DNA from 2 places in the Pseudomonas sp. P1_F7 genome. Region 2 is predicted to be linked to the other one. Evidence: riboswitches for the same ligand, from Rfam matches in the RefSeq annotation. Region 2 holds a riboswitch; the other holds the start of a gene.
The links. A riboswitch is a leader RNA that binds a small molecule or an ion and turns the genes downstream of it on or off. The one in region 2 is predicted to bind cobalamin.

Region 1 (11,591 bases), on a different contig from region 2:
AATGTTGTCATCCGACACGAAACCGCCGGGCTGGGTCCTGAGCAGGTGCATGGCTTACACGCTGAGCGCGGCGCGCAATTGCGCTTCGAGAACAGTGGCGTCCAGTTCCTGGCCGATCAGCACCAGGCGGGTTACGCGTGCTTCTTCGGCGCCCCACTGGCGGTCGAAGTGCTTGTCAAAACGCGTGCCCACGCCCTGGATCAGCAGGCGCATCGGTTTGTTCGGGATCGCCGCAAAACCCTTGACCCGCAGGATGCCGTGCTGGACCACCAGTTGGGTCAGCGCGTCCAGCAGCAGGCTTTCGTCGGCTTGCGGCAATTCGATTGAGATCGAATCGAAGGCGTCGTGATCGTGGTCATCATGATCGTCGTCGCCATCGTGATGATGGTCATGGTGGCTGTGACGGCTGTCGATGTGTTCTTCGGAGCCGGCACCCAGGCCGATCAGCACGTCCAGCGGCAGGCGACCGCTGCTGGCTTCGATGATTTTCACCGCTGGCGGCAATTCCTCGGCGACTTCCAGGCGCACGCGGGCCAGGTCCGCCGGGTTGATCAGGTCGGCTTTGTTGAGGATCACCAGGTCAGCGCTGGCCAATTGGTCGGCGAACAGTTCGTGCAGCGGCGATTCATGGTCCAGGTTCGGGTCGAGTTTGCGCTGGGCGTCGACCTGGTCGGGAAACGCGGCGAAGGTGCCGGCGGCCACGGCCGGGCTGTCGACCACGGTGATCACCGCATCCACCGTGCAGGCACTGCGGATTTCCGGCCACTGGAAGGCCTGCACCAGCGGCTTGGGCAGCGCCAGACCGGACGTTTCGATGAGAATGTGATCGAGATCGCCGCGACGGGCCACCAATTCGCGCATCACCGGAAAGAATTCTTCCTGAACCGTGCAGCACAGGCAGCCGTTGGCCAGCTCATAGACACGGCCGTTGGCTTCTTCTTCGGTGCAACCGATGGAGCACTGCTTGAGGATTTCGCCATCGATGCCCAATTCACCGAATTCATTGACGATCACCGCGATGCGGCGCCCCTGGGCGTTGTCGAGCATGTGGCGCAGCAGCGTGGTTTTGCCCGAGCCGAGAAAGCCGGTGACGATGGTGACAGGGAGTTTGGCCAGTGTTTTCATCGGATGCCCTATGGCTTAGGTGGCGGGCATACGGGACGACAACCGGCGACGCGGGCGCGCGTGCCTGAAGAGTTCGCCACCGGATCACCCCGCCCGGTTGTAGTGAGAATCTGTGACGAGGCAGGTCTCCTGGCTGACGGTGTGCCGGCCTTGAGCCTGGCATTCGCTGCGCCTTCCCGCCGGCCTCATGGATTGAGTCAGCAGTGGCGTGGCAACGAACATCACCGTTCACAGTTGCGGGGGCAGCCGCGGCATCGACCGCGTTCCCTTCTTAGCTTCGACAAACGCCGAAGAACCTCGAAAGCGCAAGGCTACGCATGGTGGGAAGACCGGTCAATCACTGTAGGAGCTGCCGAAGGCTGCGATCCTTTGATTTTGCTTTTAAAAACAAGATCAAAAGATCGCAGCCTTCGGCAGCTCCTACAAAGAGCCGGGCATCATTCAGCTTCAAGTGAGAACCCTTGCCAATTGACGCCCAGCCCCCGGCCATGCTCTCCTACACGCCTTGTTACGGGTGCCCTTCACAGGGTGAAACGGGAAACCGGTGAATCATGTGCTTTACTCTTAAGCCATGTCAGTCCGGTGCTGCCCCCGCAACGGTAAGCGAGCGAAGCGTCAGATCCACTGTGCCAATACGGTATGGGAAGGTGATGTTTTCAGGTTCAGGCGCAAGCCTTTACCCCTCGTGAGCCCGGAGACCGGCCCGCAACACAAAGTGACGAGTACGATCACTGAACCAACAAACCCGCGGTGGGCGGGCGCTGTTTGAACCTCTGCGCGCATGGTCGTGCGGGGGTTTGCATGCGCTCTTATTCCCCCGCTGACAGACCAGAGGGAAACGCCATGTCGATCATCAGCAGCGCCGAACACACAGCCGCGAGCACCACCTCAACCCTGACCCAACGTCTGACCGCCGCCGTCTGCGCGTCGATCCTGGGTGCGTGCCTGGTGTATTTCGCCGGTTTCTCGCACATCGAAGCGGTGCACAATGCCGCCCACGATACCCGCCACAGCTCCGCGTTCCCGTGCCATTGAGAGCGGTCGACATGATCAAGCGTATTGCGCAAACCGCAGGTTTCACCGGGCTGCTTGCCGCCCTGTTGCTGACCCTGCTGCAAAGCTTCTGGGTCGCTCCGCTGATTTTGCAGGCCGAAACCTACGAAAAAGCCGAACCGGCTGCCGTTGAAATGCATGAACACGCCGACGGTGCCATGGCTGCCCACACCCACGATGCCGAAGCCTGGGAGCCGGAAGACGGCTGGCAGCGCGTGCTGTCGACCACCGGCGGCAACCTGGTGGTAGCGGTCGGTTTCGCCCTGATGCTGGCCGGCCTGTACACCTTGCGTGCGCCGACCAAAACCTCCCAGGGCCTGCTCTGGGGCCTGGCCGGTTACGCGACGTTCGTGCTCGCGCCGACCCTCGGCCTGCCACCTGAATTGCCCGGCACTGCCGCCGCCGATCTGGCACAACGGCAACAGTGGTGGATCGGTACCGCCGCCTCCACCGCCGCGGGTATCGCGCTGATCGTATTCAGCCGTCACTGGCTGATGAAAGTCCTCGGTGCGGCGATCCTCGCCGTTCCCCATGTGATTGGCGCACCGCAACCGGAAGTGCATTCGATGCTCGCTCCGGAAGCACTGGAAGCCCAGTTCAAAATCGCTTCGCAACTGACCAACGTGGCGTTCTGGCTGGCCCTGGGCCTGATCAGCGCCTGGTTGTTCCGTCGCAAAAGCGATGGCCAATACCACGCATGACTGACGTCAGCACTGCGCCGACCCTGGTGGTCGGCCTGGGCTGCCAGCGGGGCTGCCCCGTCAGCACGTTGCTGGCGCTGCTCGATCAGGCGTTGGAGGCACACCAGATTGCTCGTCATGAAATCAAGGCGCTGGCCAGCATCGATTCTAAGCGCGACGAACCTGCGCTGATCGAACTGGCTCAGCAGCTTGGCCTGGAATTGATGTATTTCAGCAGTGAACAACTGGCCCCTTATGAACCGCAACTCAGTCATCAATCGCAAATAGCGTTTGAACGCACCGGTTGCTACGGCGTGGCGGAAAGCGCCGCACTGGCCCTGGCGGAACAACTGGCCCAGGCCCCGGCAAAACTGCTGATTCCACGGCAAAAATACGCCCAGGCAACACTGGCATTGGCCGGCGCGGCATAAAAACCCCGATAATCCCCACCGTTGATCATGAACATTCTTCATCTGAAGCCCTGTTCAGCCCCTTTTTTCCCACAGGAACCGACGATGACCGTCTACTTCATTGGCGCAGGTCCCGGCGACCCCGAACTGATTACCGTCAAGGGCCAGCGGCTGATTCGCAACTGTCCGGTGATCATTTATGCCGGCTCCCTGGTGCCTGCCGCCGTACTGGAAGGTCATTGTGCCGAGCAGGTAGTCAACAGCGCCGAACTGCACCTGGAACAGATCATCGACCTGATCAAGACCGCCCACGCCAAAGGTCAGGATGTTGCCCGGGTGCACTCCGGAGATCCGAGCCTGTATGGCGCCATTGGCGAGCAGATTCGCTATCTGCGTGAGCTGAACATTCCGTTCGAAATCATCCCCGGCGTGACTGCCACAGCCGCGTGTGCCGCGCTTTTGGGCGCAGAACTGACGCTGCCGGACGTTTCACAGAGCGTGATCCTGACTCGCTACGCCGACAAAACCGCCATGCCGCCCGGAGAGGAATTCTCCAGCCTGGCACAGCACGGCGCGACCATGGCGATTCATTTGGGGGTCAATCACCTGGCGAAGATCGTTGAAGAACTGCTGCCGCATTACGGCGCCGATTGCCCAATTGCGGTGGTTCACCGCGCGAGCTGGCCGGATCAGGATTGGGTGGTGGGAACGCTTGAGGATATTGCCGGGAAAGTTGAAGCCAAGGGCTTTCGCCGTACGGCGTTGATTCTGGTGGGTCGGGTGCTGGGCAGCGATCATTTCAGTGAATCATCGCTGTATCGCGCGGGGCATGCACATCTCTATCGCCCTTAAAATCTTTTATGCTTCACCCATAAAAAAACGGCGCTCACGGGGCGCCGTTTTTTCGTTTCGCAGCGAACACCTTAGTAGTAGGCGTTTTCTTTCTGCGTGTGGTCGGTCACGTCGCGAACGCCCTTGAGCTCGGGAATACGCTCGAGCAAGGTGCGTTCGATGCCTTCCTTCAGCGTCACGTCAGCCTGGCCGCAGCCCTGGCAACCACCGCCGAACTGCAGGACGGCAATGCCGTCTTCGACCACGTCGATCAGGCTGACCTGACCGCCGTGGCTGGCCAGCCCCGGGTTGATCTCGGTTTGCAGGTAGTAGTTGATGCGCTCGTTGACCGGGCTGTCAGCGTTGACCATCGGTACTTTGGCGTTTGGCGCCTTGATGGTCAGCTGGCCGCCCATGCGGTCGGTGGCGTAGTCGACAACTGCATCGTCCAGGAAGGCTTCGCTGAAGTGGTCGATGTACGCGGTGAAGCTTTTCAGCCCCAGCGCGGTGTCTTCGGGTTTTTCTTCGCCCGGCTTGCAGTAGGCAATGCAGGTTTCGGCGTACTGGGTGCCAGGCTGGGTGATGAAGACGCGGATGCCGATGCCCGGGGTGTTCTGCTTGGAGAGCAGATCAGCCAGATAATCGTGGGCGGCGTCAGTGATGGTAATAGCGGTCATGGAAACTCCTCGCAGGCTTGGGCGCAGTTTACGCCAATCAACGCGCCGGACAAAGTCCTAGTATTTTTGTCGGGAAAGATTTCGATATTCCCCTGATTTTCTGTAGGAGCGAGCTTGCTCGCGATGGTCGCCAACGATAACGCGCACTCCCGGGTTTGCGCGGCGCACTTGAGAGCATCGCGAGCAAGCTCGCTCCTACAGGGGATCGGCGATTATTCAAAGGTTCTCGTAGCGATTCATGTCCAGCACGCCCTCTTCCACCGGATCGGTTTCGTGGATGTAGCGGCTCAGGTCATGGAAATAAGGCCAGAATTGCGGATGACTGCGCCGTATTCCCCAACGTTCGACGATTTTTTCGAAACTGTCGGTGTCCTTCGCGCTTTCCATCGCATCCACAAACGCCGGCACTTGCCCGGCCGGAATGCTGAACATGAAGTTCGGGTAGCTACTGAGCACGCCCGGGAAAATCGTCAGAGTGTCGAGCCCTGGCTGATAGCGCAGCGATTCGCCGAGCAGGAACGCCACATTGCTGTGGGCTCGATTGCGCAGCAGACTGTAGACCTCACGCTTGCCGCTGCTGGTTTCGATACGTAGCAGGGTCGCTTCCGGCAGCTGATCAATCACTTTCAACCCGGCCGCCGGACGCGAGGTCATTCGGCTTAGCGTCTGTTCGGCACTTTGCAGGTCCGGATCGATGTTCGGCCGCGAACAGTAAGCGCCGTCGCAGCGGTTGATCGGGTCGGGTCTGGCATTGAGATCGCCATAACGGGCCAGCAACTGCATGGCAAAGTCGCGCTTGGGATCCTGCGGATTCAGCTTCAGCGCGGTCGGTTTGTCGTTGTCGATGGACTCGTAGTCCAGCCACATTTTGAATTTGCCACTGTTCTGATACCAGTCGTCGAGGTAGCCATCCCGGGAGTCGGCGGGCATCAGGCGCAGGAAGTTCTGCTCGGCACCATTGCGAATCAGATCAAAATACAGGCGCGTCTGGGCCTGGTGGGACACGTTGCCGAACACGTCGAAGTTCACTGCCAGTTGATAGTAGGTGCGCTCCAGCAGCGGATAGTCGAACAGCCATATCGTTTGCGGCACGTCGCCGATCAGGCCTTTGGTCACCGAAGCACTGTCGAAATGGCGGAAGATGCTCAGCAGCGCATTGTCATTGCCGGCCCACAGGGCCGACCAGCTCGGCGCCGGCTGGTCGGCGTAGCTGTCCCGGCGCAAGGCTTCGTATTCATTTCGCTTGTCGCGGTAGTCGTGCCACAGGCTGAGGACGCTGCCGACATCATCGTTCTGCCCCGGCATCGCCAGCAGCGGCGTAGCCTGCCCGCGATAGTTCGGATCGGTGACATAGAGATCGTGCTCGGGCGCCTGGAACAGCGCCCAGAAATTATCGCGGATCACGTCCGTGGCGATCTGTCCGCGGCACACCGGGCCGCGGATAAAGGTGCGCACAAAGTACTCGGCGTTATCGAGCATGAACTGATAGCGCGCCTGGGCCGGAATCGCTTCGAAGGTGGCAAACGGGTTGGCCCGGCTCTGTGGCCCATAGCCCGGCAACGCGTCGACCTGCCAGTTGCCGCTGTAGAACAGGCTCTTGACCCGCGCCAGCTTCGTCGAACTCAGCGGATAAGTGATGTGGGTCTTGTGCACGATCACGCCCTGCACCGGCCACAAGCGATAGTAGAACTGCGTGCCCGGATCATCGTTCGGACGACGGGTGTTGATCAGGTCAATCGGCTGGCCGGTCGGGGTGCGCGAACGCACCCACTGGAAGAAATGCCCAGGCTCGCCGTCCTTGAAGTAGAGATGGGCGAGGAACCAGTGCTCGTACAGCCAGCGCCCCACCAGGCTTTCCCGGGCGCCCGGCGAATTGAGCAGGTTTTCCCACTGGAGCACTTGCTGGGCTTCATTAGCGCTGGGGGCCAGGCCCTGCTGATCGATGGGTGCTCCGGCCGCCAGCCAGCGTTGCAGCGTCTGGTACTGCTGGTCGGTCAGACCGGTCACTGCCAGCGGCATGCCCTCCTTCGGATGCTTGGCGGCATAGCCGTCGAACTCCCCGGGCATGGCACACATGTTTTCCCGGTTCAGCCCCAGGACGATGTCTTCAGGCAATTTGGCATTGGGTTGCAACGGGGTGTTGTGGCCCAGTTCCAGCATCCGCGCCATCAATGCGGCCTGGCTGCCCTGGGCATCGAGCACTGAATAGAAGCCTTTTTGCTGCCAGGCCTGTTTGCCGGAGGCGTCATAGAACAGTCGGGTCGGCGCAACGGCCTGGCGGCGGTCACCGTCGTAGACCGGGATTTTCGTCGCGCCCCGTGCCGCGCCCTCGCCGCTGCCCAGGTTGAGCTGACAGGCGGCGTCGTTGCAGGCGTGGCAGGCCACGCACTTTTCAGTGAAGATCGGTTGAATGTCGCGGCTGTATGAAATGGCAGAGGAAATCGCCGGACTTTGCGCCAGAGCGCCCCAGCTTAAAAACAGCAGTAATGTGCTGATGACGAAGCGATACGACATGTCCCTGGTCCTGAATCCTGAAAAAAACGCCGCGATTCTACCGGTCTGTCATCCCTCCCAACATGAACGATATTCATGCAAAACCGAGTCATGCTCTAAAAGCGCACAGGTTTGCTATCATCCCGGCCCTTCGTCATGGTCTTACCGAGTAGTCCAAATGTCCGATCGCAGCGTTCGCCTTCAAGCTCTCAAGCACGCCCTCAAAGAGCGCATCCTGATTCTCGATGGCGGTATGGGCACGATGATCCAGAGCTACAAGCTCGAAGAGCAGGATTACCGTGGCAAACGCTTCGCTGATTGGCCAAGCGATGTCAAAGGCAACAACGACCTGTTGGTACTGACTCGCCCGGACGTGATTGGCGGCATTGAAAAAGCCTACCTGGACGCCGGCGCCGACATTCTGGAAACCAACACCTTCAACGCCACCCAGATTTCCCTGGCTGACTATGGCATGCAGGGCCTGGCGTACGAGTTAAACGTAGAAGGCGCACGCCTGGCGCGCAAGGTCGCTGACGCCAAGACCCTGGAAACCCCGGACCGACCACGCTTCGTCGCCGGCGTGCTCGGTCCTACAAGTCGCACCTGCTCGTTGTCCCCGGACGTGAACAACCCCGGCTACCGCAACGTGACCTTCGATGAGCTGGTGGAAAACTACACCGAGTCCACCAAAGGCCTGATCGAAGGCGGCGCCGACCTGATCCTGATCGAAACCATTTTCGACACCCTGAACGCCAAGGCCGCGATCTTCGCCGTACAAGGCGTGTTCGAAGAACTGGGCATCGAACTGCCGATCATGATTTCCGGCACCATCACCGATGCCTCGGGCCGTACCCTGTCGGGCCAGACCACCGAAGCGTTCTGGAACTCCGTGGCCCACGCCAAGCCGATTTCCGTCGGCCTGAACTGCGCCCTCGGCGCCCGCGAATTGCGCCCGTACCTCGAAGAGCTGTCGAACAAGGCCAACACCCACGTTTCCGCGCACCCGAACGCCGGCCTGCCGAACGAATTCGGCGAGTACGACGAACTGCCATCGGAAACCGCCAAGGTCATCGAAGAATTCGCCCAGAGCGGCTTCCTCAACATCGTCGGCGGCTGCTGCGGCACCACGCCGGGCCACATCGAGGCCATCGCCAAGGCCGTGGCCGGTTATGCGCCGCGCGAGATTCCGGACATCCCGAAGGCTTGCCGCCTCTCGGGCCTTGAGCCGTTCACCATCGATCGCAACTCGCTGTTCGTCAACGTCGGCGAGCGGACCAACATCACTGGCTCCGCCAAATTCGCCCGCCTGATCCGTGAAGACAACTACACCGAAGCCCTGGAAGTCGCCCTGCAGCAGGTCGAAGCCGGCGCCCAGGTGATCGACATCAACATGGACGAAGGGATGCTCGATTCGAAGAAGGCCATGGTGACCTTCCTCAATCTGATTGCCGGCGAACCGGACATCTCTCGCGTACCGATCATGATCGACTCCTCCAAGTGGGAAGTGATCGAAGCCGGCCTCAAGTGCATCCAGGGCAAGGGCATCGTCAACTCGATCAGCATGAAAGAAGGCGTCGAGCAGTTCATCCATCACGCCAAACTGTGCAAGCGCTACGGCGCCGCCGTGGTAGTGATGGCTTTCGACGAAGCCGGCCAGGCCGACACCGAAGCGCGCAAGAAGGAAATCTGCAAACGTTCCTACGACATTCTGGTCAACGAAGTGGACTTCCCGCCGGAAGACATCATCTTCGATCCGAACATCTTTGCCGTCGCCACCGGTATCGAAGAACACAACAACTACGCCGTCGATTTCATCAATGCCTGTGCCTACATCCGTGACGAACTGCCGTATGCGCTGACCTCCGGTGGCGTGTCCAACGTGTCGTTCTCGTTCCGTGGCAACAACCCGGTGCGCGAGGCGATTCACTCGGTGTTCCTGCTGTACGCGATCCGCAACGGCCTGACCATGGGTATCGTCAACGCCGGGCAACTGGAGATCTACGACCAGATCCCGGCGGAACTGCGCGACGCCGTCGAAGACGTGATCCTCAACCGCACCCCGGAAGGCACCGACGCCCTCCTCGCCATCGCCGACAAGTACAAGGGCGACGGCAGCGTCAAGGAAGCCGAGACCGAAGAGTGGCGCAACTGGGACGTCAACAAGCGCCTGGAGCACGCACTGGTCAAGGGCATCACCACCCACATCGTCGAAGACACCGAAGAGTCGCGCCAGTCCTTCGCTCGCCCGATCGAAGTGATCGAAGGCCCGCTGATGGCCGGCATGAACATCGTCGGCGACCTGTTCGGCGCCGGCAAAATGTTCCTGCCTCAAGTGGTGAAATCCGCCCGTGTCATGAAACAGGCCGTGGCCCACTTGATCCCGTTCATCGAACTGGAAAAAGGCGACAAGCCGCAAGCCAAGGGCAAGATCCTGATGGCGACCGTGAAAGGCGACGTGCACGACATCGGCAAGAACATCGTTGGCGTCGTGCTGGGCTGCAACGGCTATGACATCGTCGACCTCGGCGTGATGGTGCCGGCGGAAAAAATTCTGCAAGTGGCCAAGGAACAGAAGTGCGACATCATCGGCCTGTCCGGCCTGATCACCCCATCGCTGGATGAGATGGTCCACGTTGCCCGCGAAATGCAGCGCCAGGACTTCCATCTGCCGTTGATGATCGGTGGCGCCACCACCTCCAAGGCGCACACGGCGGTGAAGATCGAACCCAAGTACAGCAACGACGCGGTGATCTATGTCACCGACGCCTCCCGCGCCGTGGGCGTGGCGACGCAGTTGCTGTCCAAGGAGCTCAAGGCCGGTTTCGTCGAGAAAACCCGCCAGGACTACATCGAGGTTCGCGAGCGCACCGCCAACCGCAGCGCCCGCACCGAGCGCCTGAGCTATGGCGCGGCCATCGCCAAGAAGCCGCAATTCGACTGGGCGACCTACACGCCGGTCAAACCGACTTTCACCGGCACGCGGGTACTGGACAACATCGACCTCGACGTTCTGGCCGAGTACATCGACTGGACGCCGTTTTTCATATCCTGGGACCTGGCCGGCAAGTTCCCGCGCATCCTCCAGGACGAAGTGGTCGGCGAAGCGGCCACCTCGCTGTACAACGATGCAAGGGAAATGCTGCGCAAATTGATCGACGAAAAGCTGATCAGCGCCCGCGCAGTGTTCGGTTTCTGGCCGGCCAACCAGGTGCATGACGATGACATCGAGCTCTATGGCGATGACGGCAAGCCAATGGCCAAGCTGCATCATTTGCGCCAGCAGATCATCAAGACCGACGGCAAGCCGAACTTCTCCCTGGCCGACTTCGTCGCGCCGAAAAACAGTGAAGTGACTGACTACGTGGGTGGTTTCATCACCACCGCGGGGATCGGCGCCGAAGAAGTGGCCAAGGCCTATCAGGACGCCGGCGACGACTACAACTCGATCATGGTCAAGGCCCTGGCCGACCGCCTGGCCGAGGCTTGCGCCGAGTGGCTGCACCAGCAGGTGCGTAAAGACTACTGGGGTTATGCCAAGGATGAAGTGCTGGATAACGAGGCGTTGATCAAGGAGCAATACACCGGCATCCGTCCAGCACCGGGCTACCCGGCCTGCCCGGACCACACCGAGAAAGCCCAGCTGTTCGCCCTGCTCGATCCAGAGGCCCAGGAAATGCGCGCCGGCCGCAGCGGCGTGTTCCTCACCGAGCACTACGCGATGTTCCCGGCGGCAGCGGTCAGCGGCTGGTACTTCGCGCACCCGCAGGCGCAGTACTTCGCTGTGGGCAAGATCGACAAGGACCAGGTGCAGAGCTACACCTCGCGTAAAGGCCAGGAGTTGAGCGTAACCGAACGCTGGCTGGCGCCGAACCTGGGTTACGACAACTGAGTGACCCACTGTGGGAGCGAGCTTGCTCCGGGCGGCGTTCCGACGATGACGGAGTAACATTCAACATTAATGTTGACTGATAGACCGCTATCGCGAGCAAGCTCGCTCCCACATTAGTTGTCCAGCGGCTGATTTAGCTGTTCAAGGCCGATGTCCCTGGTTGCGGTTCTTCACCTGCCAGTTCCGAGACCTCCTTGCGGGACAACTCGATCATCTTCGCGTTGCGCGCCGCCGCCAACTCGAAAAGCTGACTCATGAATGCCGCATCGTCGGCGTTATCAACACCGTCATCTCCTCCTCCCTGACTCTCCATTTCATCGAGTGCCCGAAAGACTTCAGGGTATTTCTCCTTGAGATAACTCACCCAGTAGTCACGTTGGATCAAGTCTTCGAAAAACCCGTCGGACCGCTCCGCATTGACGATTTCCACGCG
Region 2 (11,591 bases):
TGCCGCGTCGACATCCCCTCGTGAGTTGCCGGTGAAGCTGGCGGATCTCAAATCCCGCCTGACCCTGGCCTTGATCTTTCAGATGCGCCCGCTGTCCGATGAGGACAAATTGCGCGCCCTGCAATTGCGCGCATCCCGTCGCGGGCTACACCTGACCGACGAAGTCGGGCATTTTATTTTGACTCGCGGTACCCGCAGCATGAGTGCGCTGTTCGAGCTGCTCGAGCGTCTCGATCAGGCCTCCCTCCAGGCTCAGCGAAAGCTGACAATCCCGTTTTTGAAAGAAACCCTCGGCTGGTAAGCCAGCTGAAACCGGGGCTTTTAGTGGGATTCGGCATACTTCATGCGTCAGAAAGCCCGCTTTCCTGCACGGTTGCAGGCTGCGTGTATGTTTAAAATGGGCTTAAGCGCTTAGATGTAAACGAGAAACGGATAAGTCACAAAAAGATCGATTGAATTTGCAAATGAGGAAGATAGCGGGCATAGTCTCGGCTTCTTTACAACTTTCAGCCACGGTCGTGCCCATGCTAAATCGCTTCGCACCCCTCGTGCCTCTCGCACTCGTTACCCTGTTGTTCGGTTGCGCTGCCCACACCCCGGTGTCCCAGCAAGCCTCGCAACAACAGATTCAAAACTCCGTTACTGCCCAGTCTTCCGCTCTCTTTCAGGAAGAGCTGGCTACCGAAAAAGAACTCGCAGACTTCGCTGGCGGCAAGTCCTACCAGCTTCCGGTCCTGGCCGACAGCATCCTCGAACGTGGCATGTCCCTGATCGGTACCCGTTACCGTTTCGGCGGTACTTCTGAAGCCGGCTTCGATTGCAGTGGTTTCATCGGTTACCTGTTCCGCGAAGAAGCGGGCATGAACCTGCCACGCTCCACCCGCGAAATGATCAACGTGGACGCTCCGCTGGTCTCGCGCAGCAAGCTTGAGCCTGGCGACCTGCTGTTCTTCGCAACCAACGGCCGTCGCGGTCGTGTCAGTCACGCCGGGATCTACCTGGGTGACAACCAGTTCATTCACTCCAGCAGCCGCCGTAGCGGTGGTGTGCGGATCGATAGCCTGGGTGACAGCTACTGGAACAAGACCTTCATCGAAGCCAAGCGCGCCCTGGCGATGGCACCTAACGCGTCGCCAATCGTCACGGCACGTAAGTAAGCGGACAATTTGTAAGGCGAACTTAAAGTCTTACTTGAAGTTTGTCGCGTAGCCGCTAAAATCTTGATCTACGAATGATGGCAAACCGCCTGCGTCCCACGCAGGCGGTTTTCTTTTCTGCGCTCCCCGCAGAAAAAGCCGCAGCCAGATCAGGATGCTCTGCTTATGACGACGTCGGCCCGCCTCGCAATCATGTTCTTCGCAGCGCTGCTCAGTGCCTGCGCCAGCCGCACACCGCCACCAGCGCCGGTGGTTCGCGCTCCCATCGTATTTGGCTCCTCACAAGCTTTTTCGCCCGAGGCTGAAGACGTGCTGTTTCGCGCGCTTGGCCTGGTGGGTACACCTTATCGCTGGGGTGGCAACACGCCGGATTCCGGGTTTGATTGCAGCGGTTTGATCGCTTACGTGTACCGCGATGTCGCCGGCATTGCCTTGCCGCGCACCACTCGCGAGATGATCTCCATGCAAGCGGCGAATGTGGGCAAGGAAGGTCTGCAAACCGGTGACCTGATTTTCTTCGCCACCAATGGCGGCTCCCAGGTCAGTCATGCCGGCATCTACGTGGGAGAAGGGCGCTTCGTCCACGCGCCGGCCACCGGCGGCACCGTGAAGCTCGACAGCTTGTCCAAGGCCTATTGGCAAAAGGCTTATCTGAGCGCAAAACGTGTTCTGCAGCCTGAACATTTGGCGCGCAATCCGTAACTTCCGGAGCTGCTGGTCATGACTGCTCGCACGCTTAATCTTGACGACGCCCTGTACCAATACCTGCTCGATGTTTCTCTGCGTGAAACGCCATTGCTCAAGCGCTTGCGCGATGAGACCCAGGCGCTGCCGATGGCGCGTTGGCAGGTGGCGCCGGAACAGGGGCAGTTTCTCACTTTGCTGGTGAAACTGACCGGGGCCAGGCGCTTGCTCGAAGTCGGCACTTTCACCGGTTACAGCGCCCTCTGCATGGCGTCGGCATTACCGGCGGACGGTTCGCTGATTTGCTGTGATATCCCCGGCGACTACAACGCCATCGCGCGGCGGTACTGGCAGGAAGCGGGGCTCGCCGGGCGGATTGACCTGCGACTGGCTCCGGCACTGGAAACCCTCGCCGAGCTTGAGCGACAAGGGCAGGGCGAGCAGTTCGACCTGGTGTTCATCGATGCCGACAAGGCCAACTACCCGGCTTATCTGGAACACGCCCTGGGATTGCTGCGGGTCGGTGGGCTGGCGGTGTTCGATAACACCTTGTGGAGCGGGCGCGTGCTTGAGACCAGTCCCGAGAGCGCAGACACCCGGGCGATCCAGGCACTCAACCTGGCGTTGAAGGACGATGTGCGGGTGGATCTGTCGTTGTTGCCGTTGGGTGATGGGCTCACACTCTGTCGCAAACGCTGAACCCTGTGGGAATATGTTGGCAGTTAGAGTTTATTTTACTGCCGAAACCCGCCACACCTTGTTCCCCACATCATCGGCCACCAACAAGTCACCCTGCCGGTCGATCACCACGCCCACCGGGCGGCCCATGGCTTGTTCCTTGTCGTTGAGAAAACCTGTGAGCACTTCAACGGGCTTTCCGACAGGTTTGCCTGCGCTGAACGGTACGAAAATCACTTTGTAGCCACTGTGGGGGTTGCGGTTCCATGAGCCGTGCTGCCCGATGAATGCCCCTTGGGTGAAGGGCGGCGGCAGCTTGCTGTTTTCGGCGAAGGTCAGGCCCAGTGATGCCGTGTGCGGGCCGACGGCGTAGTCCGGGGCGATAGCCTTGGCCACCAGGTTCGGGTTTTGCGGCTCGACGCGAATATCGACATGCTGGCCGAAGTAACTGTACGGCCAGCCATAGAATGCGCCGTCCTTCACCGAAGTGATGTAGTCCGGTACCAGGTCACTGCCGATTTCATCCCGTTCGTTGACCGCGGTCCACAGCGCGCCACTGTGCGGTTCCCAGGCCATGCCGTTGGGGTTGCGCAGGCCGGAGGCGAAGATCCGCTGTTGGCCGGTGGCGCGATCCACTTCCCAGATCGCCGCGCGACCTTCTTCCTTGTCCATGCCGTTTTCGGCGACGTTGCTGTTGGAACCCACGGAGACGTAGAGCTTGCTGCCGTCCTTGCTGGCGATGACGTTTTTGGTCCAGTGGTGGTTCAGCGGGCCGCCCGGCAGGTCGACCACTTTCACTGGCGGTGACTTGATCTGTGTATCGCCACTTTCATAGTGGAAGCGCAGCAGGCGATCAGTATCGGCCACATACAGGTCATTGCCGACCAGGGTCATGCCGAAGGGCGAATTGAGGTTTTGCAGAAACACCGTGCGGGTTTCCGCGACGCCGTCGTGGTCCTTGTCGCGCAGCAAGGTGATGCGGTTGGCGCTGGGCACCCTGGCTCCGGCACGGCCCATGACTTTCTTCATCACCCAGCCGCGAATGCCTTTACCGTCTTCGGGTTTGGGTGGCGCGGCGGTTTCCGCCACCAGTACGTCGCCATTGGGCAGCACATAAAGCCAGCGCGGGTGATCCAGGTCTTCGGCAAAAGCGGCCACTTGAGTGCCCGTGGCGGCGACGGGTTTCGCACCCTGCGGCCAGCCGATGGCCGGGGCGATGTTCACGGTCGGAACCAGTGTCTTGTTCGGTTCTGGTAGCTGAGGTGACGGGCCGGTGCCGTCGGAGACTTGCAGGCGGGAGGTCTCGCCACAAGCGGCGAGCCCTCCGCAGAGCGCGATAACGAGAACGAGCGGGGGAGTGCGCATGCTGGTCTTCCCTATAAATGCCTTGTTCTAATCATAGAGAAGGGTTGTCGTCCGATGGTTCAACCCTCAGCCACGTGCTTCCTTGAACAGCACCGCAATACCAGGGTGATAGTTGCCGGCTTCGTTGCGCAACTTGCGATAGGCGTAGGGGAAATACCAGGCGACCGCGCAGGTGTGTTCCTTTTGCAGGTCGTCGACCATGTCCTGGAGTTCCTCCGGCGTGGCGCCGTGCTGGGCTTTTTGCGGGGCGACGAACAGGCAGCCGATTTTCAGGTCGCTGGCATGGCTCACGCGCTTCGCGTCGCTGGCGATATCGAGCAGGGCCTGGGTCAGGTTGAGGCTGTTGACCCGTGGCCAGCGCTGGCTGGTCTGGATGTAGGCGCGGGTTTCGGGCGAGGCGAGGAACAGGTCGGCGCGACTGTTGCGTTCCCCCTCTTCGGTCTGTTTGCGGGTTGGCGTCTGTTGCAGCGTGACCATCTCGGCCATCCAGGCGGCGGCAGACAGCAGTCCGATATTGGCCTTTTCGTCGTGCCAGTACGGTGTGTCGCCATCACCGCGGACGGCGTTGTAACGGTCGATGCATTCGAACCAGCGCTCGAGCACCGGGCGCAGGAATTCCAGCTTTGGATTGCTGATGATCATGCCTTGCATGGGCTCATCCTTGTTGTTGTGTTGTGAGGTTGTGGCTCTTTGATATCATTGCTGGGAGCGTGGCACAAGATTGACGTCAGTTTATTGATTGATGGCAGTTATTCGGTCGATGGCCTCCCGGCTTTAATTGACGCTCCACCCCCAACCCTCTAACCTTCGCGGCTTGTTTCAGGTGCTCTGTGGCTTGTGTCGACAGAGTGAAACAGGGAAGCCGGTGAGTGAGTCCTTCTGTTGGTCGGAGGCCCGCAATTCCGGCGCTGCCCCCGCAACGGTAAATGAGTGAAAACTGTGTGTGATGCCACTGTGTCGAATCGATGCGGGAAGGCGCACAGTCTGGCCCTGCGCCACTCATGAGCCCGGAGACCGGCCTGATTCATCCAGCGGCATCACGGTGGGCGATGCCAGGCTTTTTGCCTTCTATTCTTGTGCCTGCCCGCCGTTATTCCTGCCTCAACGGAGAGCTCCCCCATGACTGATACCCCCGATCGTGACGAACGCCACCTGGCGCGCATGCAGCGCAAAAAAGCCGTGATCGACGAGCGCATCGCCAATTCCCCGAACGAGTGTGGCCTGCTGCTGGTGCTGACCGGCAATGGCAAGGGCAAGAGCAGTTCGGCCTTCGGCATGCTCGCCCGCGCCATGGGGCACGGCATGCAGTGCGGCGTGGTGCAGTTCATCAAGGGCCGCAACAGCACGGGCGAAGAGCTGTTCTTCCGGCGCTTTCCCGAGCAGGTGCGTTTTCATGTGATGGGCGAAGGCTTTACCTGGGAAACCCAGGACCGCCAGCGCGACATCGCCGCCGCCGAAGCCGCCTGGGCGGTGTCGCGGGAATTGTTGCGCGATCCGTCCATCGGTCTGGTGGTACTGGATGAGCTGAACATCGCCCTCAAGCACGGCTACCTCGATCTCGATCAGGTGCTCAGCGACTTGCAGGCCCGGCCACCGATGCAACACGTGGTGGTCACCGGTCGTGCCGCGAAGCCGGAAATGATCGAGATGGCTGACACCGTCACCGAAATGGGCGTGATCAAACACGCCTTTCAGGCCGGGATCAAAGCGCAGAAAGGCGTCGAATTGTGAGTCAGCCTCGGCACTGTCCGGCGGTACTGATTGCCGCGCCGGCTTCCGGCCAGGGCAAGACCACCGTCACCGCGGCGCTGGCCCGATTGCATCGCAATCAGGGGCGCAAGGTCCGTGTGTTCAAGTGCGGCCCCGACTTTCTCGATCCGATGATCCTCGAACGCGCCAGCGGTGCGCCGGTGTATCAGCTGGACATGTGGATGGTCGGTGAGCAGGAGAGTCGCCGGTTGCTGTGGGAAGCCGCCGCTGAAGCCGACCTGATCCTGATCGAAGGCGTCATGGGGTTGTTCGACGGTACGCCGTCGAGCGCCGATCTGGCGCGGCATTTCGGTGTGCCGGTGCTGGGTGTGATCGATGGCACCGCCATGGCCCAGACCTTCGGCGCATTGGCCCTGGGGCTGGCGCGTTATCAGCCGGACTTGCCGTTCGCCGGCGTACTGGCCAATCGTGTCGGCACGCTGCGCCACGCGCAACTGCTCGAAGGCAGCCTGACTGAAGGTTTGCGCTGGTACGGCGCGCTGTCCCGGGAAACCGGGATCGAATTGCCGAGCCGGCACCTGGGGCTGGTACAGGCCAGTGAGTTGAACGATCTCGACCTGCGTCTCGATGCGGCAGCCGATGCCCTGGCCAGCAGTTGCGAGGTCGCGCTGCCTCCGGCGGTCGAGTTCGCCGCCCCTGATGTCATCGCAGCCGAACCGCTGCTGGCCGGTGTGCGCATTGCCGTCGCCCGCGATGAAGCTTTTGCGTTCACCTACGGTGCGAGCCTGGATTTGCTGCGGGCGATGGGCGCCGAGTTGTCGTTCTTCTCGCCGATCCGCGACCGTGCGTTGCCGGAGGCCGACAGCCTGTATCTGCCGGGTGGTTACCCGGAGCTGCACCATGTCGCGCTGGCGCAAAACACCGCGATGCTCGACGCGATCCGCGCCCACCACCGGGCAGGCAAACCGTTGCTCGCCGAGTGTGGCGGCATGCTGTATCTGCTCGATTCCCTGACCGATGTCGAGGGCACTCGCGCCGAACTGGTTGGCTTGCTGGCCGGGGATGCGGTCATGCAAAAGCGTCTGGCAGCGCTGGCATTGCAAGCGGTGGAACTGCCGGAAGGTTCGCTGCGCGGGCACACCTATCACCATTCGCTGACCACCACTGAACTGGCGCCGATTGCCCGAGGCGTGAGCCCGAATGGCGGGCGCGGAGCGGAGGCGGTTTACCGTGAAGGGCGAATGACCGCCTCGTATGTGCACTTTTATTTTCCGTCGAACCCCTCGGCGATTGCCGCGTTGTTTGCGCCGGACCAAAACCCTGTGGGAGCGAGCCTGCTCGCGAAGCGGCCATGACGGACAACGCATTCTCCGAAGCCGAACGCGCAGCGGTCTATCGCGCCATCGCCGAACGCCGCGACATGCGCCACTTCAGTGGCGGCACCGTCGAGCCCGAATTGCTGCGGCGCCTGCTCGAGGCCGCACATCAGGCACCGAGTGTCGGCCTGATGCAGCCTTGGCGCTTCATCCGCATCAGTGTTCGCGCCTTGCGTGGGCAAATCCAGGCCCTGGTGGAAGAAGAACGCGTCCGCACCGCCGAAGCCCTCGGCGAGCGTAGCGATGAATTCATGAAGCTCAAGGTGGAAGGCATCAGCGATTGCGCCGAGGTACTGGTCGCCGCACTGATGGACGACCGCGAGCAGCATATTTTCGGCCGCCGCACCATACCGGAAATGGACATGGCCTCATTGTCCTGTGCCATCCAGAACCTGTGGCTGGCGTCCCGCGCCGAAGGGCTGGGCATGGGCTGGGTGTCGCTGTTCGAACCCCAGGCACTGGCGGACCTGTTGAGGCTGCCACCGGGAGCCAAACCTCTGGCGGTGTTGTGCCTGGGGCCGGTCAAGGAGTTCTACCCGGCGCCGATGCTGGTGCTCGAAGGCTGGGCGCAGGCGCGTCCGCTACATGAATTGCTGTATGAAAATTATTGGGGAGTGAGTCAATGAGTGTGGCGTTGTTGAGTGTCGCCGCGGTTGCGCTGGATGCGCTGCTGGGTGAACCCAAACGCTGGCATCCGCTGGTGGCGTTCGGCCGTTTTGCCGAACGCATCGAGCAACGATTCAACGGCGGTGGTCGCGGCTGGCGCAGCCATGGCGTCACCGCGTGGGTGATCGCCGTGTTGCCGCTGGTGCTGTTGATCACGGCATTCTCCTGGGCGCCTTATGTCGGCTGGATCGTCGAGATTCTCGCGCTCTATTGCGCCCTCGGCATGCGCAGCCTCGGTGAGCACGTCACGCCTGTGGCCAAGGCCTTGCGCAGCGATGATCTTGATGAAGCACGTAAACGCGTGAGTTATCTGGTCAGCCGTAAAACCAGTGATCTGGATAAAACCGAAGTCGCCCGCGCCGCTACCGAGTCGGTACTGGAAAACGGCAGCGATGCGGTATTCGCGGCGTTGTTCTGGTTTGCCGTGGCGGGCGCGCCGGGCGTGGTGCTCTACCGCCTGAGCAATACGCTGGATGCGATGTGGGGCTATCGCAATGAGCGCTTCGAACGGTTCGGCTGGGCGGCAGCGAAGGTCGACGATGTGCTCAATTACATTCCTGCGCGCCTGGTGGCACTGACTTACGCGCTGCTGGGCAAAACCCGGCTGGCGTTGAAATGCTGGCGTACCCAGGGCCCGACCTGGGACAGCCCGAACGCCGGCCCGGTGATGGCGGCAGGGGCGGGTGCCCTTGGCGTCGAATTGGGCGGGGCGGCGATTTATCACGGCGAACTGCATCAGCGTCCGCAGTTGGGCGAAGGTGTGTCGGCGGATGCCGACTCCATTGACCGGGGCTGGCAACTGGTCCAGCGCGGGGTATGGTTATGGCTGCTGATTCTCTGCCTGGGGGCCGAATTTTATGCTTGAGCACGGTGGGCGATTGCGTAAGGCCGCGCTCGAATACGGCATAGATGAAGCTGACTGGCTGGATCTGTCCACGGGCCTCGCGCCCTGGCCGTTCCCGGTGCCGGATATTCCGCTGCGGGCCTGGGCCCGTTTGCCGGAGGCGGACGACGGTCTGGAGCAAGCCGCCTGTGATTACTACGGCGCCTTGCAGGCATTGCCGGTGGCCGGCTCGCAAATGGCGATTCAACTGCTGCCGCGATTGCGTCGGGCGGGCAAGGTCGGCGTGCTGTCGCCGTGTTATGCCGAGCACGCCGAAGCATGGCGTCGCAACGGCTACATCGTGCGTGAAGTGCTGGAGCAGGAAGTCGACTTCTTTATCGACAGTTTCGACGTGCTGGTGGTGGTCAATCCGAATAACCCCACAGGCCTGAGCCTGACGCCCAGTCGCCTGCTCGACTGGCACGCGCGACTGGCCCAGCGCGGTGGCTGGCTGGTGGTGGACGAAGCGTTCATGGATAACACCCCGCAACTGAGCCTGGCGCCGTTTGCCCATCAAGTCGGGTTGATCGTCTTGCGCTCCTTCGGCAAGTTTTTTGGCCTGGCCGGTGTGCGCCTGGGTTTTGTGCTGGCCGAGCGCAAGTTGCTCAAGTTGCTCGCTGAACAAGTGGGGCCGTGGGCTGTGAGCGGGGCAACCCGGGTAGTGGGCCAGGCCTGCCTGCGCGATACAGCGGGGCAGACGCGGCAGCGGGTGCGCGCCGAAGAAGCCAGCGAGCGCCTGGCGTCGTTGCTGGAGCAACACGGCTTCGAGCCCCAGGGCGGCTGTGCGCTGTTCCAGTGGCTGATCACCGAGCGCGCCGAAGAACTGCATGAGTTCATGGCCCGGTGCGGCATTCTCCTGCGGTTGTTCACGCACAACAGCAGCCTGCGATTCGGCTTGCCCGGTGACGAAATCGCCTGGGTACGACTGGCGCAGGCGTTCGACGATTTCGCCAAGGAAAACCAATGACCACGCTGATGGTGCAGGGCACCACATCGGATGCCGGTAAAAGCACGCTGGTGACTGCGTTGTGCCGTTGGGCCACGCGCCAGGGCGTCAGGGTGGTGCCGTTCAAGCCGCAGAACATGGCACTCAACAGTGCGGTGACCGCCGACGGCGGCGAGATTGGCCGTGCCCAAGCGGTACAGGCGCAGGCCGCGCACCTTGAACCGCACACCGACATGAATCCGGTGTTGCTCAAGCCCAACAGTGACACCGGTGCCCAGGTGATCATCCATGGCCGCGCCGTCACCACCATGAATGCCGTCGCCTATCACGACTACAAAACCATCGCCATGCAAGCAGTGCTGGCCTCCCACGAGCGCTTGAGCGCGGCGTACCCGCTGGTGATGGTCGAAGGCGCAGGCTCGCCGGCGGAAATCAATCTGCGCGCCGGCGACATCGCCAATATGGGCTTCGCCGAAGCGGTGGATTGCCCGGTGGTGCTGATCGCCGATATCAATCGCGGCGGAGTATTTGCCCATCTGGTGGGCACCCTCGAACTGCTGTCGCCGAGCGAGCAGGCACGGGTGAAAGGCTTCGTCATCAATCGTTTTCGTGGCGACATCGCGTTGCTGCAACCCGGTCTCGACTGGCTCGAAGAGCGCACCGGCAAACCGGTGATCGGCGTGCTGCCGTACGTGATGGACCTGCACCTGGAGGCCGAGGACGGCATCGATCAGCGTCAGACCGACAAGGCTGAGCAAGTGCTGAGAGTGCTGGTGCCGGTGCTGCCGCGCATCAGCAATCACACCGATTTCGATCCGCTGCGCCTGCATCCGCAAGTGGACCTGCAATTCATCGGCCCCGGCCAGGCGATTCCGCCTGCCGACCTGATCATTCTTCCTGGCTCGAAAAGTGTGCGCAGCGACCTCGCGTACCTGCGGGCCAGCGGCTGGGAAACCGCCATCGCCCGGCATCTGCGTTACGGCGGGAAACTGCTGGGGATTTGTGGCGGCCTGCAGATGCTCGGTGAGCAGGTGCATGACCCGCTGGGCCTTGAAGGGGCGCCGGGTTCCAGTGCCGGTTTGGGGCTGCTGGCGTTCCAGACTCTGCTCGAACAAGAGAAGCAGTTGCGCAATGTGCGTGGTCGCCTGGCGCTGGAAGATGCGCCGGTGGCGGGTTATGAAATTCATGCCGGCGTGACCACCGGACCGGCGCTGGAAAATGCCGCCGTGCAACTGGATGACGGCCGCTGTGATGGTGCGCAGAGTGTTGACGGGCAGATTTTCGGCACCTATTTGCACGGGCTGTTCGAATCACCAGCGGCGTGCAGTGCGCTGTTGCGCTGGGCCGGATTACAGGATGTGCAGACTGTGGATTACCACGCCTTGCGCGAGCGTGATATCGAGCGGCTGGCGGATCTGGTGGAGAAGCATTTGGATACTTCTCTACTGCGTCAGCTCTGTGGGTTCTGAGGTGGCTGTTGCGGCCCCATCGTCGGAACGCCGCCCGGAGCAAGCTCGCTCCCACAGGTTACGAGGTGTATTCAAAATTTATGTTCAGCCTGGATCAATTGTGGGAGCGAGCTTGCTCGCGATGAGGGCCGTCGCCTCCCCGAAGATTTTAAGGAATAAGCAATGCTCCAACTGATCCTCGGCGGCGCCCGCTCCGGCAAGAGTCGCCTGGCTGAAAAACTCGCCATCGACAGCGCCCTGGCCGTGACCTACATCGCCACCAGCCAGCCACTGGATGGAGAAATGAGCGAACGGGTGGCCCATCACCGCGCCCGTCGTCCTGCCGAATGGGCATTGATCGAAGAGCCTGTGCAGCTGGCCCGGGTGCTGCGTGAAACCGCCCGTGTCGACCGTTGCCTGCTGGTGGATTGCCTGACCCTGTGGCTGACCAATCTGCTGATGCTCGACGATGCCGAGCGCTTGCAAACCGAGCGTGATGCCCTGCTGGACTGCCTGGCGTCACTGCCGGGTGAAATCATTTTTGTCAGCAACGAGACCGGAATGGGTGTCGTGCCGCTGGGCGAATTGACTCGCCGCTATGTCGATGAAGCCGGTTGGCTGCATCAAGCTCTGGCTGAGCGTTGTCAGCGCGTTGTCCTGACCGTCGCCGGCCTGCCC

Region 1: another riboswitch for cobalamin. It lies ahead of cobW (cobalamin biosynthesis protein CobW); the one in region 2 lies ahead of cobO (cob(I)yrinic acid a,c-diamide adenosyltransferase).

The regions. Positions count from the first base shown of each region.
Region 1 covers NZ_JBFUBR010000001.1:275,939-287,529, forward strand. Annotated here, with positions in the region: gene cobN (cobaltochelatase subunit CobN) at 1-51, opposite strand, end outside; gene cobW (cobalamin biosynthesis protein CobW) at 55-1,125, opposite strand; cobalamin riboswitch at 1,228-1,440, opposite strand; cobalamin riboswitch at 1,621-1,846, shown strand; gene AC1D1M_RS01145 (CbtB domain-containing protein) at 1,969-2,160, shown strand; gene AC1D1M_RS01150 (CbtA family protein) at 2,172-2,879, shown strand; gene AC1D1M_RS01155 (cobalamin biosynthesis protein) at 2,876-3,289, shown strand; gene cobM (precorrin-4 C(11)-methyltransferase) at 3,374-4,120, shown strand; gene nfuA (Fe-S biogenesis protein NfuA) at 4,192-4,776, opposite strand; gene AC1D1M_RS01170 (fatty acid cis/trans isomerase) at 4,993-7,290, opposite strand; gene metH (methionine synthase) at 7,448-11,158, shown strand; gene AC1D1M_RS01180 (NEL-type E3 ubiquitin ligase domain-containing protein) at 11,292-11,591, opposite strand, start outside.
Region 2 covers NZ_JBFUBR010000006.1:61,580-73,170, reverse strand. Annotated here, with positions in the region: gene hda (DnaA regulatory inactivator Hda) at 1-301, shown strand, start outside; gene AC1D1M_RS11380 (C40 family peptidase) at 525-1,157, shown strand; gene AC1D1M_RS11375 (C40 family peptidase) at 1,323-1,859, shown strand; gene AC1D1M_RS11370 (class I SAM-dependent methyltransferase) at 1,878-2,540, shown strand; gene AC1D1M_RS11365 (PQQ-dependent sugar dehydrogenase) at 2,571-3,884, opposite strand; gene AC1D1M_RS11360 (hypothetical protein) at 3,951-4,535, opposite strand; cobalamin riboswitch at 4,689-4,921, shown strand; gene cobO (cob(I)yrinic acid a,c-diamide adenosyltransferase) at 5,004-5,615, shown strand; gene AC1D1M_RS11350 (cobyrinate a,c-diamide synthase) at 5,612-6,949, shown strand; gene bluB (5,6-dimethylbenzimidazole synthase) at 6,946-7,596, shown strand; gene cbiB (adenosylcobinamide-phosphate synthase CbiB) at 7,593-8,501, shown strand; gene cobD (threonine-phosphate decarboxylase CobD) at 8,494-9,486, shown strand; gene AC1D1M_RS11330 (cobyric acid synthase) at 9,483-10,934, shown strand; gene cobU (bifunctional adenosylcobinamide kinase/adenosylcobinamide-phosphate guanylyltransferase) at 11,097-11,591, shown strand, end outside.